One region of the Enterobacter roggenkampii genome, then DNA from elsewhere that is predicted to be linked to it. Evidence: predicted binding sites of a transcription regulator. Region 1 holds the regulator's gene; the other holds the start of a gene.

Region 1 (5,530 bases):
CCAGCTTGCGGGCGATGCCTTTCTCAAAGATATCCAAATGTTCGCTACGGCCAACGCTCGGCATGATCATATGCAGGTCGTGGACGATCTGCGGGTTCACTTCGGCCAGCGAGCGGGAAAGGAAATCGGCCTGCTTCTGGTTGTTACCTTCCAGCACGACCTTGTCGCCTGGCGCGATCAGTTTTTCCAGCATGGCGACGAGATCGCCGGTTGGCAGTACCTTGCCCTGCACCGGTACGGAGGCCAGACGACGCGCTTTTTCGCTGCGTCGCGTGTTCCATTGCCGGGTGGGTGTTTGCCCAGATAACATTATTAACCTCCTGATTCAGATAATCATTTTGATTTGCTTAACGTTGAGTAGAGTGTGCGCTCTGGTGAGAAAGGCATCAATTAAGCGTAGAGGTGAATCATTAGCCTGAGAGTAATAATCAAGGTAAATATTTGTGATCGGGATCAGTTCATGTTTCGGAAAACCAGGCTAAACGGGGTACAATTCGGAAAGTATCGTTAATTTCCGACAAGAATCAGCATCGCGCTTATGACCCAAATCATTCCATCAGGCTTCGAGATTGCAGCCGAAGACAGCACTGAGTTCGTGCCTATGCGCGGCGTCGCCAATCGCCATTTGCAGACCATGCTGCCGCGACTGATCCGCCGCAAGGTTCAGTTCACCCCACACTGGCAGCGGCTAGATCTGCCAGACGGTGACTTTCTGGATCTCGCCTGGAGCGAAGCGCCGGATCAGGCTCGACATAAGCCGCGGCTGGTGGTTTTTCACGGTCTGGAAGGCAGCCTGCACAGCCCGTATGCACACGGGCTCATTGAGGCGGCCAAAGCGCGCGGCTGGCTCGGCGTGGTGATGCATTTTCGCGGCTGCAGCGGCGAGCCGAACCGGCAGAAGCGTATCTATCACTCGGGTGAAACAGAAGACGGCACGTGGTTTTTACACTGGCTGCGGGACAACTTTGGCACCGTGCCCACCGCGGCCGTAGGCTACTCGTTGGGCGGAAATATGCTGGCCTGCCTGTTAGCTAAAGAAGGGGAAAGCGTCCCGCTGGATGCCGCCGTCATCGTCTCCGCCCCGTTCATGCTGGAGCAGTGCAGCTACCACATGGATAAAGGCTTTTCCCGCGTCTATCAGCGCTACCTGCTCAACCTGCTGAAGGCCAACGCGGCGCGTAAGCTGAAGGCCTACCCGGACACCCTCCCGGTCAGCCTGCGCCAGCTGAAAAAAGTGCGCCGCATACGCGAATTCGACGATCTGATCACCGCGAAAATTCACGGCTTCGCCGATGCAATTGACTATTATCGTCAATGCAGCGCCATGCCGCTGCTCAGCAAGATCACGCAGCCAACGCTGATCATTCACGCCAAAGATGACCCTTTTATGGATCATCACTCGATTCCCGCTCAGGAATTCCTGCCCGACAACGTTCACTATCAGTTGACCGAGCACGGCGGCCACGTCGGGTTTATCGGCGGCACGCTGCGCCGCCCGAAAATGTGGCTTGAGACGCGTATTCCTGACTGGCTAACCCCTTATCTGGACGGTGCAACATGATTATTCCCTGGCAGGATCTGGCTCCCGAAACGCTCGATAATCTGATTGAAAGCTTTGTATTACGCGAAGGCACCGATTATGGTGAACAGGAACGCTCGCTTGAGCAAAAGGTCAACGATGTAAAGCGCCAGCTGAAAAGCGGCGACGTGGTGCTGGTGTGGTCAGAACTGCATGAGACGGTCAATATCATGCCCCGCAACGCGTTTCACGGCTGATCTTCCACCCTTTTCAGTCAGGGAGTTGCTATGTCTGCCAGACATCCGGTTATTGCCGTTACGGGGTCGAGTGGTGCGGGAACCACCACCACCAGCCTCGCATTTCGCAAGATTTTCGCCCAGCTGAATCTCCGTGCGGCGGAGGTCGAAGGCGACAGCTTTCACCGCTACACGCGCCCGGAGATGGACATGGCCATCCGTAAGGCGCGCGATCTGGGTAAACACATCAGCTACTTCGGTCCGGAAGCCAATGACTTCGGCCTGCTGGAACAAACCTTTATTGAGTACGGCCAGAGCGGTAAAGGGCAGTCCCGCAAGTATCTGCATACCTATGATGAAGCCGTTCCCTGGAATCAGGTGCCTGGCACCTTTACCCCCTGGCAGCCCCTGCCGGAACCTACCGACGTGCTGTTCTACGAAGGATTACACGGCGGCGTGGTCACGCCGCAGCACGACGTGGCGCGCCACGTGGATCTGCTGGTTGGCGTGGTGCCTATCGTTAACCTGGAGTGGATCCAGAAGCTGACGCGTGACATGAGCGAGCGCGGCCACTCGCGCGAAGCAGTGATGGATTCGGTGGTGCGCTCCATGGAAGACTACATCAACTTCCTGACGCCGCAGTTTTCCCGCACCCATATCAACTTCCAGCGCGTGCCGACGGTGGACACCTCCAACCCGTTCGCGGCCAAAAGTATCCCATCCCTGGATGAGAGCTTTGTGGTGATCCATTTCCGCAATCTCGAAGGCATTGACTACCCCTGGCTGCTGGCGATGCTGCAGGGCTCGTTTATTTCTCACATGAATACATTAGTCGTACCGGGCGGAAAAATGGGGCTGGCGATGGAGCTCATCATGACGCCGCTGGTGGAGCGACTGATGGAAGGGAAACAGATCGCGTGAGTTTTTTGCCCGGGGCGCTGCGCTTACCGGGCCAACGGTCGTGCTTTTGTAGGGCGGGTCAGCGAAGCGCCACCCGCCAAAACATTAAGCCTCGATCACTTCATACGAATGGGTGATGTTTACCGCTTTCTCCAGCATTAACGCCACAGAGCAGTACTTCTCCGCAGACAGGTCCACCGCACGTGAAACCGCCGCGTCTTTCAGTTCTTTACCGGTGACCACAAAGTGCAGATTGATGTGGGTGAACAGGCGTGGCGCCTCTTCGCGGCGTTCTGACGTGAGTTTGACCTCACAATCCGTCACGTCATGACGGCCTTTTTGCAGAATCGACACCACGTCAATGGCACTGCATCCCCCTGCCGCCATCAGCACCATTTCCATTGGGCTGGGCGCTTTATCGCCGGAGTTACCATCCATCAAAATCTGATGTCCTGACGCGGACTCGCCCAGGAACGTTAAACCTTCAACCCACTTCACGCGCGCTTGCATATTCTTAAACTCCAACGTTGCATTTTTGGTGACAGATTACGCGTGCGTTACATTTCTCGCAATGGAAGGCGACCTGCATCATGCTGAAGCGAGACACCAGGAGACACGCGGCGAAAGCTATGCTAAAACACTCAGGATGCTACAGTAATACATTGACGTTACACATGTATGCAGAGGACATCAAACTTTACTGGCTGCGAAACGTTACGGTAGCCGACTTCCCAGGGTATGGGTAAGAATTCGATTGCAACCCCAGAGTCCGGATGCATCTGATGACTCTGGTGACAGCTTATAACAGAGGATAACAGCGCATGGTGCTTGGCAAACCGCAAACAGACCCGACTCTCGAATGGTTCTTGTCTCATTGCCACATTCATAAGTACCCATCAAAGAGCACGCTGATTCACCAGGGTGAAAAAGCGGAAACGTTGTATTACATCGTTAAAGGCTCGGTGGCAGTGCTGATCAAAGATGAAGAAGGGAAAGAGATGATCCTTTCTTATCTGAACCAGGGCGATTTCATCGGTGAACTGGGCCTGTTTGAAGAGGGCCAGGAACGTAGCGCCTGGGTTCGTGCAAAGACAGCATGTGAAGTGGCTGAAATTTCTTACAAGAAGTTCCGTCAGCTGATTCAGGTTAACCCTGACATTCTGATGCGTCTCTCTTCCCAGATGGCGCGCCGTCTGCAGGTCACCTCAGAGAAAGTGGGCAACCTCGCCTTCCTGGACGTGACGGGCCGCATCGCACAAACTCTGCTGAACCTGGCGAAACAGCCGGACGCCATGACCCATCCGGACGGCATGCAAATTAAAATTACCCGTCAGGAAATTGGTCAGATCGTCGGTTGCTCCCGTGAAACAGTGGGCCGTATCCTGAAAATGCTGGAAGATCAAAACCTGATCTCCGCCCACGGTAAAACCATCGTGGTTTACGGAACGCGTTAATTCCGCTTAAACGGCGTGCCATCGCAAGGTGTCACGCCGTTTTTGTCTCTACTCCTCATGTGGCGCAGGCTGATCTATCACCCGGAAGTTAACTACGCACTGCGACAAACGCTGGTGTTGTGTCTACCCGTGGCCATCGGCCTGATCCTCGGACACCTTCAGCAAGGCCTGCTCTTTTCCCTCGTGCCCGCCTGCTGCAACATTGCTGGCCTGGACACACCGCATAAGCGCTTTTTCAAACGTCTGATCGTGGGCGGCTGCCTGTTTGCTGGCTGTAGCCTTGCCGTACAGCTTTTACTGGCCCGGGATATCCCGCTGCCGCTGATCCTGACGGTGCTGGCGATGACGCTCGGCGTCACGGCGGAAATCAGCTCGCTGCACGCCCGCCTGCTACCCGCCTCGCTGATTGCGGCCATCTTCACGCTGAGCCTCGCCGGGAATATGCCGGTGTGGGAGCCGCTGCTGATCTACGCGCTGGGGACACTGTGGTACGGGCTGTTTAACTGGTTCTGGTTCTGGCTGTGGCGGGAACAGCCGCTGCGCGAATCCCTGAGCCTGCTCTATGTGCAGTTGGCGGAATACTGCGAAGCCAAATACACCCTGCTCACCCAGCATACCGATCCGGAAAAAGCCTTACCGCCGCTGCTGACGCGCCAGCAGAAGGTGGTGGATCTGATAAGCCAGTGCTATCAGCAGCTGCATATGCTCGCCGCCAACAAGAACCACGAATACAAACGGCTGCTGCGCACCTTCCAGGTAGGCCTGGATCTGCAGGAGCATATCTCCGTTAGCCTGCACCACCCGCAGGAGGTGCAAAAGCTGGTTGAGCGCAGCCACGCCGAAGCGGTGATCCGCTGGAACGCGCAGACCGTCTCGGCACGCCTGCGCGTGCTGGCTGACGATATTCTCTACCACCGCTATCCCACGCGCTTTAATATGGAAAAACAGCTCGGCGCGCTGGAGAAAATCGCCCGTCAGCATCCGGATAACCCGGTCGGCCAGTTTGCCGCCTGGCACTTCAGCCGCATCGCCCGCGTGCTGCGCACCCAGCGCCCGCTTTATTCCCGCGACCTGATGGCGGATAAACAAAAACGGCTTCCCCTGTTGCCCGCGCTCAAAAGCTATCTGTCTCTCAAATCGTCCGCCCTGCGCAATGCCGCACGAATTAGCGTGATGCTCAGTATCGCCAGCCTGATGGGCATGGCGCTGCATCTGCCGAAGCCCTACTGGATCTTAATGACCGTGCTGTTCGTCACCCAGAACGGCTACGGCGCCACGCGGGTGCGTATTCTGCACCGGGCGGGCGGCACCATGGCCGGGCTGATCATTGCAGGCGTAACGCTGCACTTCCACGTGCCGGAAGGCTATACCCTGGCAGGCATGCTGGCGATCACGCTGGTGAGCTACCTGATTATCCGCAA
Region 2 (5,530 bases), 2.2 Mb from region 1:
CGGCACCGCCATTCGCGTCACCGACATCGAGCCGGGCCTGGTGGGTGGCACCGAGTTTTCCAACGTGCGTTTCAAAGGCGATGACGCGAAAGCAGACAAAACCTATGAAAACGCGAACGCCCTGACGCCGGAAGATGTCACCGAAACGGTCTGGTGGGTCGCGACGCTGCCAAAACACGTCAACATCAATACCGTAGAAATGATGCCGGTCAGCCAGAGTTTTGCCGGGCTTAGCGTGCATCGTGGCTAACGCTGCCCTTCCCGGCCTGCGGGCCGGGTCTGTTTCGGGTTATAAAAGAATGGTAGTATGTTCAGGCTAACTCTCTGAGAAATGACAACTCATGGCCGCTGAATCGCAACTCAATCCCACCCAGCCCGTAAACCAGCAAATCTATCGCATTTTGCGACGTGATATTGTCCATTGCCTGATCCCACCGGGAACGCCGCTTTCTGAAAAAGAGGTGTCCGTGCGTTTTGACGTTTCCCGTCAGCCGGTGCGTGAAGCGTTTATTAAGCTTGCGGAAAACGGTCTGATTCAGATCCGCCCGCAGCGCGGCAGCTACGTGAACAAAATTTCACTCTCTCAGGTGCGCAACGGCTGTTTTGTTCGCCAGGCCATTGAATGCGCGGTGGCGCGCCGTGCCGCAACGCTTATCAACGACAAGCAATGTTACCTGCTGGAGCAAAACCTGCATCAGCAGCGGATTGCGATTGACCGTAAGCAGTTGAATGATTTCTTCCAGCTTGATGATGAATTCCACCAGAAACTGGCGCAGATTGCAGATTGCCAGCTGGCCTGGGACACCATCGAAAACATCAAGGCCACCATCGACCGCGTGCGTTATATGAGTCTCGATCACGTCTCTCCGCCGGAAATGCTGCTCCGACAGCATCATGATATTTTCAGCGCGCTGGAAAAACGCGACCCGGACGGCGTGGAAAAAGCGATGACGCTGCATCTGCAGGAAATTAGCGAATCCGTGCAGCTGATTCGTCAGGAAAATAGCGAGTGGTTTAGCGAAGAATAATATTTCGCCGCGCCCTTTCGGGTGCGGCGATGGGTTTAGCGAACGACTAACACCGGAATGGTGGCGTAGCGCAGGATAGATTCCGCATTTGATCCCAGCAGATGGGTGGTGATGCCCGGGTTTTTCGACCCGATGACGATCGCGTCATATTCCCCCTCTTTGCTCAGCCTGATAATTTCATCGCGGACGTTGCCAAAGCGAACCAGACAGTCAATTTTCTCCGGCGAGATATCGAACAGTCGTTTTAACGCGTTCATTTTCTTCCCGGATTCCTCAGTCATATATTCTTCGAACTTTTTAATATCGGCGTTAAAACCGCGCAGCAGGGATCGGCTGCTGGTCGGCAGAATATTGACCAGGGTAATCGACGCGCCCTCGGCCTTCGCGAGGTTAGCCGCGTGGCGAACCGCTTTGTCACTCAAATCCATTTCAAATACATCAACAGGCATCAAAATCTTCTTATACATAAGCCTGGCTCCTTATTCCGATGAAAGGGTTATTTCCTGTATCCAGAATGGCATCGGGAATATAAACCAACCCTCAACGCTTCCCTAATGAAACTATCAGTTAATGAAAATAACGGTCTGCTTTGTCAATTGCTGTCGTGAACCGTCAGCGCCCGACGCAATAAAGAAAAAAGTGTGAGTTTGATCAAAAACAAAAACATCTGATGCAGACAGGCGTATTTATATGCCCCGTGAACGGCAACCCTGAAATAACGCCGTAACGAACAGGTTAGAGAGGAGAAAATACCATGATGACATACGACCGTAACCGCAATGCAATCACCACCGGCAGCCGCGTCATGATTAGCGGCACAGGCAAAACTGGCGTGATTAAAGCGATCCACAGCGACGGGCTGGATGCCGCGCAGGTGCGCCGCAGCAAAACGGTTGAAGTGGAAGGATGCGAAGGTAAGTTCGAACCGATTGAGCTGATTCGCCTGGGTATGCACTAAACGGTGCGCAGACATGCCGCCGCGAACGGCGGCATGTGCTGAATTACCGTTGAGACACGTACTGCGCCACGGTCGCTTTCGCGCCCTTTTGCAGCAGCGTCTGGTATGCCTTCATCACCGCATCAACAAAGACGGCTTCACGCGGTAGCTCCTTGCCAAAGATGGCTTCAATGCCGAGCAGCGCCCTGACCCGGTTTTCCCCTTCCGCACTGCTCTTCACCGCCGCCTGAATCACTGCCAGCTGCGGATCGCTCACGTCAATCGCGTTACCCTGCTCATCCACGCCCCCGACATAGCGCATCCACCCTGCCACGCCCAGCGCCAGCAGCGGGAAAGGCTTCTGATGCACCAGGTGCCAGCGCACGGAATCCAGCATGCGCTGCGGAAGCTTCTGGCTGCCGTCCATCGCAATTTGCCAGGTCCGATGGCGCAGGGCCGGGTTGCTGTAGCGGGCAATCAGGAGATCGGCATAGCGTCCTAAATCGACGCCTTTGACCTTCAGCGTAGGCGCCTGCTCGTTAAGCATCAGGGCGTGCGCGGCGACGCGGTAGTTTTCATCTTCCATACAGTCGTTAATATGCTGATAGCCCGCCAGATAGCCCAGGTACGCCAGGAATGAGTGGCTGCCGTTAAGCATGCGCAGCTTCATCTCTTCAAACGGGATAACATCTGACACCAGCTCGGCTCCGGCTTTTTCCCACGCTGGACGGCCGGCCACAAAGTTATCTTCGATCACCCACTGACGGAACGGTTCACAGGCCACCGCCGCCGGATCGCGCACGCCGGTAAGCTGTTCAATTTTATCCAGCGTGTCGGGGGTGACCGCAGGCACGATGCGATCCACCATCGTTGACGGGAAAGTAACGTGGGATTCGATCCAGTCCGCCAGTTCACCGTCTACCGCACGGGCGTACGCGCAGGTGACATTGCGCATCACGTGACCGTTCTCCGGCATGTTGTCGCAGGACATCACGCTAAACGCTGGCAAACCCGCCGCCTTACGCCGCGCGAGCGCTTCCACGACCACACCCGGCGCAGATATCGGCTGGTGCGGGTTTTGCAGGTCTGCGACGATAAAAGGGTGATCGAGCATCAGTTGCCCGGTCGCCGGGGAATGGCAGTACCCTTTCTCGGTGATGGTCAGCGAGACAATCGCCACCTGCGGTTCGCACATCGCGGCCAGCACCGTCTCGAGCCCGTCAACCTGCGCATGCAGCGCCTTTTTTACCACGCCAACCACGCGGGAGGTCCACGCATCGGCAGACATTTCCGCCACGGTATAGAGATTATCCTGCGCGTTCAGATCGGCAATCTGCTGTTCGCCGCCAATCAGGTTAACCTCACAGTATCCCCAGTCGCTACCGTGTTCCGCGGCGAGGATGTCGGCGTACACTGCCTGATGCGCACGGTGAAACGCGCCAAACCCTAAATGAACGATGCGTGCTTTAAGGCTGTCGCGATCGTACTGTGGCAGAGTCGCGTTGGCCTGTAATAAGGTATTTTCCATGATTAAGACTCGTTAATTAGAAAGCTGTGGATCGCTGCCGCCCATGCTGAAGCGGCAGCGCCTGCTGACTACACCAACTAGAATGGCAGCTGGAGTAAAAAAGCGAACTGCCATCAACCATACTGATACTGCCGTTTGAGTTTTTGATTTATATTAACTTTTGTTCATGTGGTGTGACACAAAATCAAAGTTGTGTGACAGGTAACGCAAGATATAAACCATCAGCGTCGAGAGGAGACGGCACCGTAACCGACCGTCTCTTTCGGCGCAGACTCGGCTGCGTCTTGCGCCGCGCTTAAATCACGGTCGCGCACTTCCGGCATCAGGATCGCCGAGATCAGTCCAATCACGGAATAGGCCACCAGCATGGCGACAATCGGCCACCAGGAGCCGGTCATATTGCAGAAAATCCCTGCCAGTACCGGACCAAAGCCCACCGCTACGAGACCGCCCGCCTCTTTGGAGATCGCCATACGGGTAAAGCGATTTCGCGAGCCAAACATCTCCGCCATGGTGATATTTTCCAGCGCAAACAGCCCCAGCACGGCGAAGTTATGGATAACGATGATGCAGAGCATGATCGTCCCCGGCGCATAGCTCTTATCGACGATGATCGACAGCATCGGATAGGCCAGAATAATGGCGGAGATATTGAGGATAATGTACGGCAGACGGCGCCCCACTTTATCGGAAAGCCAGCCCAGCAGCGGAATGGAGAAAAACCCGAGAATGGAGCTGATCATCAGCGCATCGGTCGGGATGGCCTTATCGAACAGCAGCGTCTGGACCAGATAACCCGCGAGGAAGGTCTGGATCAAACCTGAGTTCCCCGCCTGGCCGAAACGCAGGCCGGTCGCCAGCCAGAAGGATTTGCTTTTCACCATGGAACCCAGTGAGGTGTCCGGCTGCGCAGCTTGCACATCGTTCACTTTCTCAAAGACCGGGCTCTCCTTGAGGTTCATACGCAGCCAGATGGCGAAGATCATCACCACGACGCTGGCGAGGAAAGGCACGCGCCAGCCCCAGGCGAGCAGCTGTTCACGATCGAGGGCAAAAAACATGATGGCCCAGATCGCCGTTGCGCTCAGCGTCCCGCAGTTAGTCCCCATCGCCACCAGCGAGGAGATGATGCCGCGTTTACCTTTCGGCGCGTACTCCGCCAGCATGGTTCCGGCCCCGGAGATCTCGGCCCCGGCACCGAGGCCCTGAATAATGCGCAGCGTCACCAGCAGCACGGGGGCAAAAATCCCGATCTGCGCGTAGGTCGGCAGGACGCCAATCAGCGTGGTGCAGATCCCCATCATGGTGATAGTAATGAACAGCACCTTCTTACGACCAATGCTGTCGCCCATTCTGCCGAAGATAAAGGCGCCGACGATGCGCGCAATATAGCCTGCGCCGTAGGTGCCCATCGCGAGGATCAGCGCCATCGCGGCGGACTGTTCCGGGAAGAAGATCTCATGGAAGACCAGAGCGGCACCCAGCGAGTAAAGCTGGAAATCCATAAATTCCAGGGCAGTGCCCAGCCAGCCGGAAACGGCGGCTTTCACCAGATCGGATGTGGTTCTTTGAGGTTGTACTTGCGTCATAATGGCTATCTCTGAAAGGTAAGATGCGTACCACATAGCGCCTGTCTGCGCAGGCGCTTAACCGCGTAAATGATTATTGGCCGAACGTGAGCAAAACTTTGCAGCACTGCCGCTGGTCTTTCTCAAACAGTTCAATAGCGTCTTTAACGTGGTGATAGTCAAAGGTATGGGTGATCAGTTTTTCCGGGTCGATCAGCCCCCTCTTCAGCCAGTCGATAACGACCGGGAATTTGTTGGCGTTCAGGCGCGAGGAGAAGATCGCCAGCTCTTTGCCGGTGATGCCCTGCTGAACAATCTGGCTCGGCTCGCTGGAGAACCCCATCAGCACGATGCGCGCCGCCGGCGAGGCCAGGGTTATCGCTTCCTGCAAAATGGAGGGATGGCAGGCGGCATCAATGATTAACGTCGGTTTGATGCCTTTTTCCTCCAGCGCGGCCTGCAGCGACTG

The links. The regulator CRP, encoded in region 1, controls carbon source genes, mostly activating them, when cyclic AMP is high. The targets are predictions, from matches to a motif close to ATGTGANNNNNNTCACAT.
Region 2: the regulator CRP is predicted to act here: its motif matches at 1,668-1,685, upstream of ydfZ (putative selenium delivery protein YdfZ).

What each region holds. Positions count from the first base shown of each region.
Region 1 covers NZ_CP017184.1:4,319,531-4,325,060, forward strand. Annotated here, with positions in the region: gene mdcA (malonate decarboxylase subunit alpha) at 1-310, opposite strand, end outside; gene BFV67_RS20330 (hydrolase) at 539-1,561, shown strand; gene BFV67_RS20335 (YheU family protein) at 1,558-1,776, shown strand; gene BFV67_RS20340 (phosphoribulokinase) at 1,807-2,676, shown strand; gene BFV67_RS20345 (OsmC family protein) at 2,761-3,165, opposite strand; gene crp (cAMP-activated global transcriptional regulator CRP) at 3,477-4,109, shown strand; gene BFV67_RS20355 (YccS/YhfK family putative transporter) at 4,167-5,530, shown strand, end outside.
Region 2 covers NZ_CP017184.1:2,070,086-2,075,615, reverse strand. Annotated here, with positions in the region: gene ydfG (bifunctional NADP-dependent 3-hydroxy acid dehydrogenase/3-hydroxypropionate dehydrogenase YdfG) at 1-250, shown strand, start outside; gene BFV67_RS09735 (GntR family transcriptional regulator) at 342-1,028, shown strand; gene BFV67_RS09730 (universal stress protein) at 1,064-1,495, opposite strand; gene ydfZ (putative selenium delivery protein YdfZ) at 1,783-1,986, shown strand; gene BFV67_RS09720 (mannitol dehydrogenase family protein) at 2,030-3,493, opposite strand; gene BFV67_RS09715 (MFS transporter) at 3,715-5,082, opposite strand; gene BFV67_RS09710 (Zn-dependent oxidoreductase) at 5,156-5,530, opposite strand, start outside.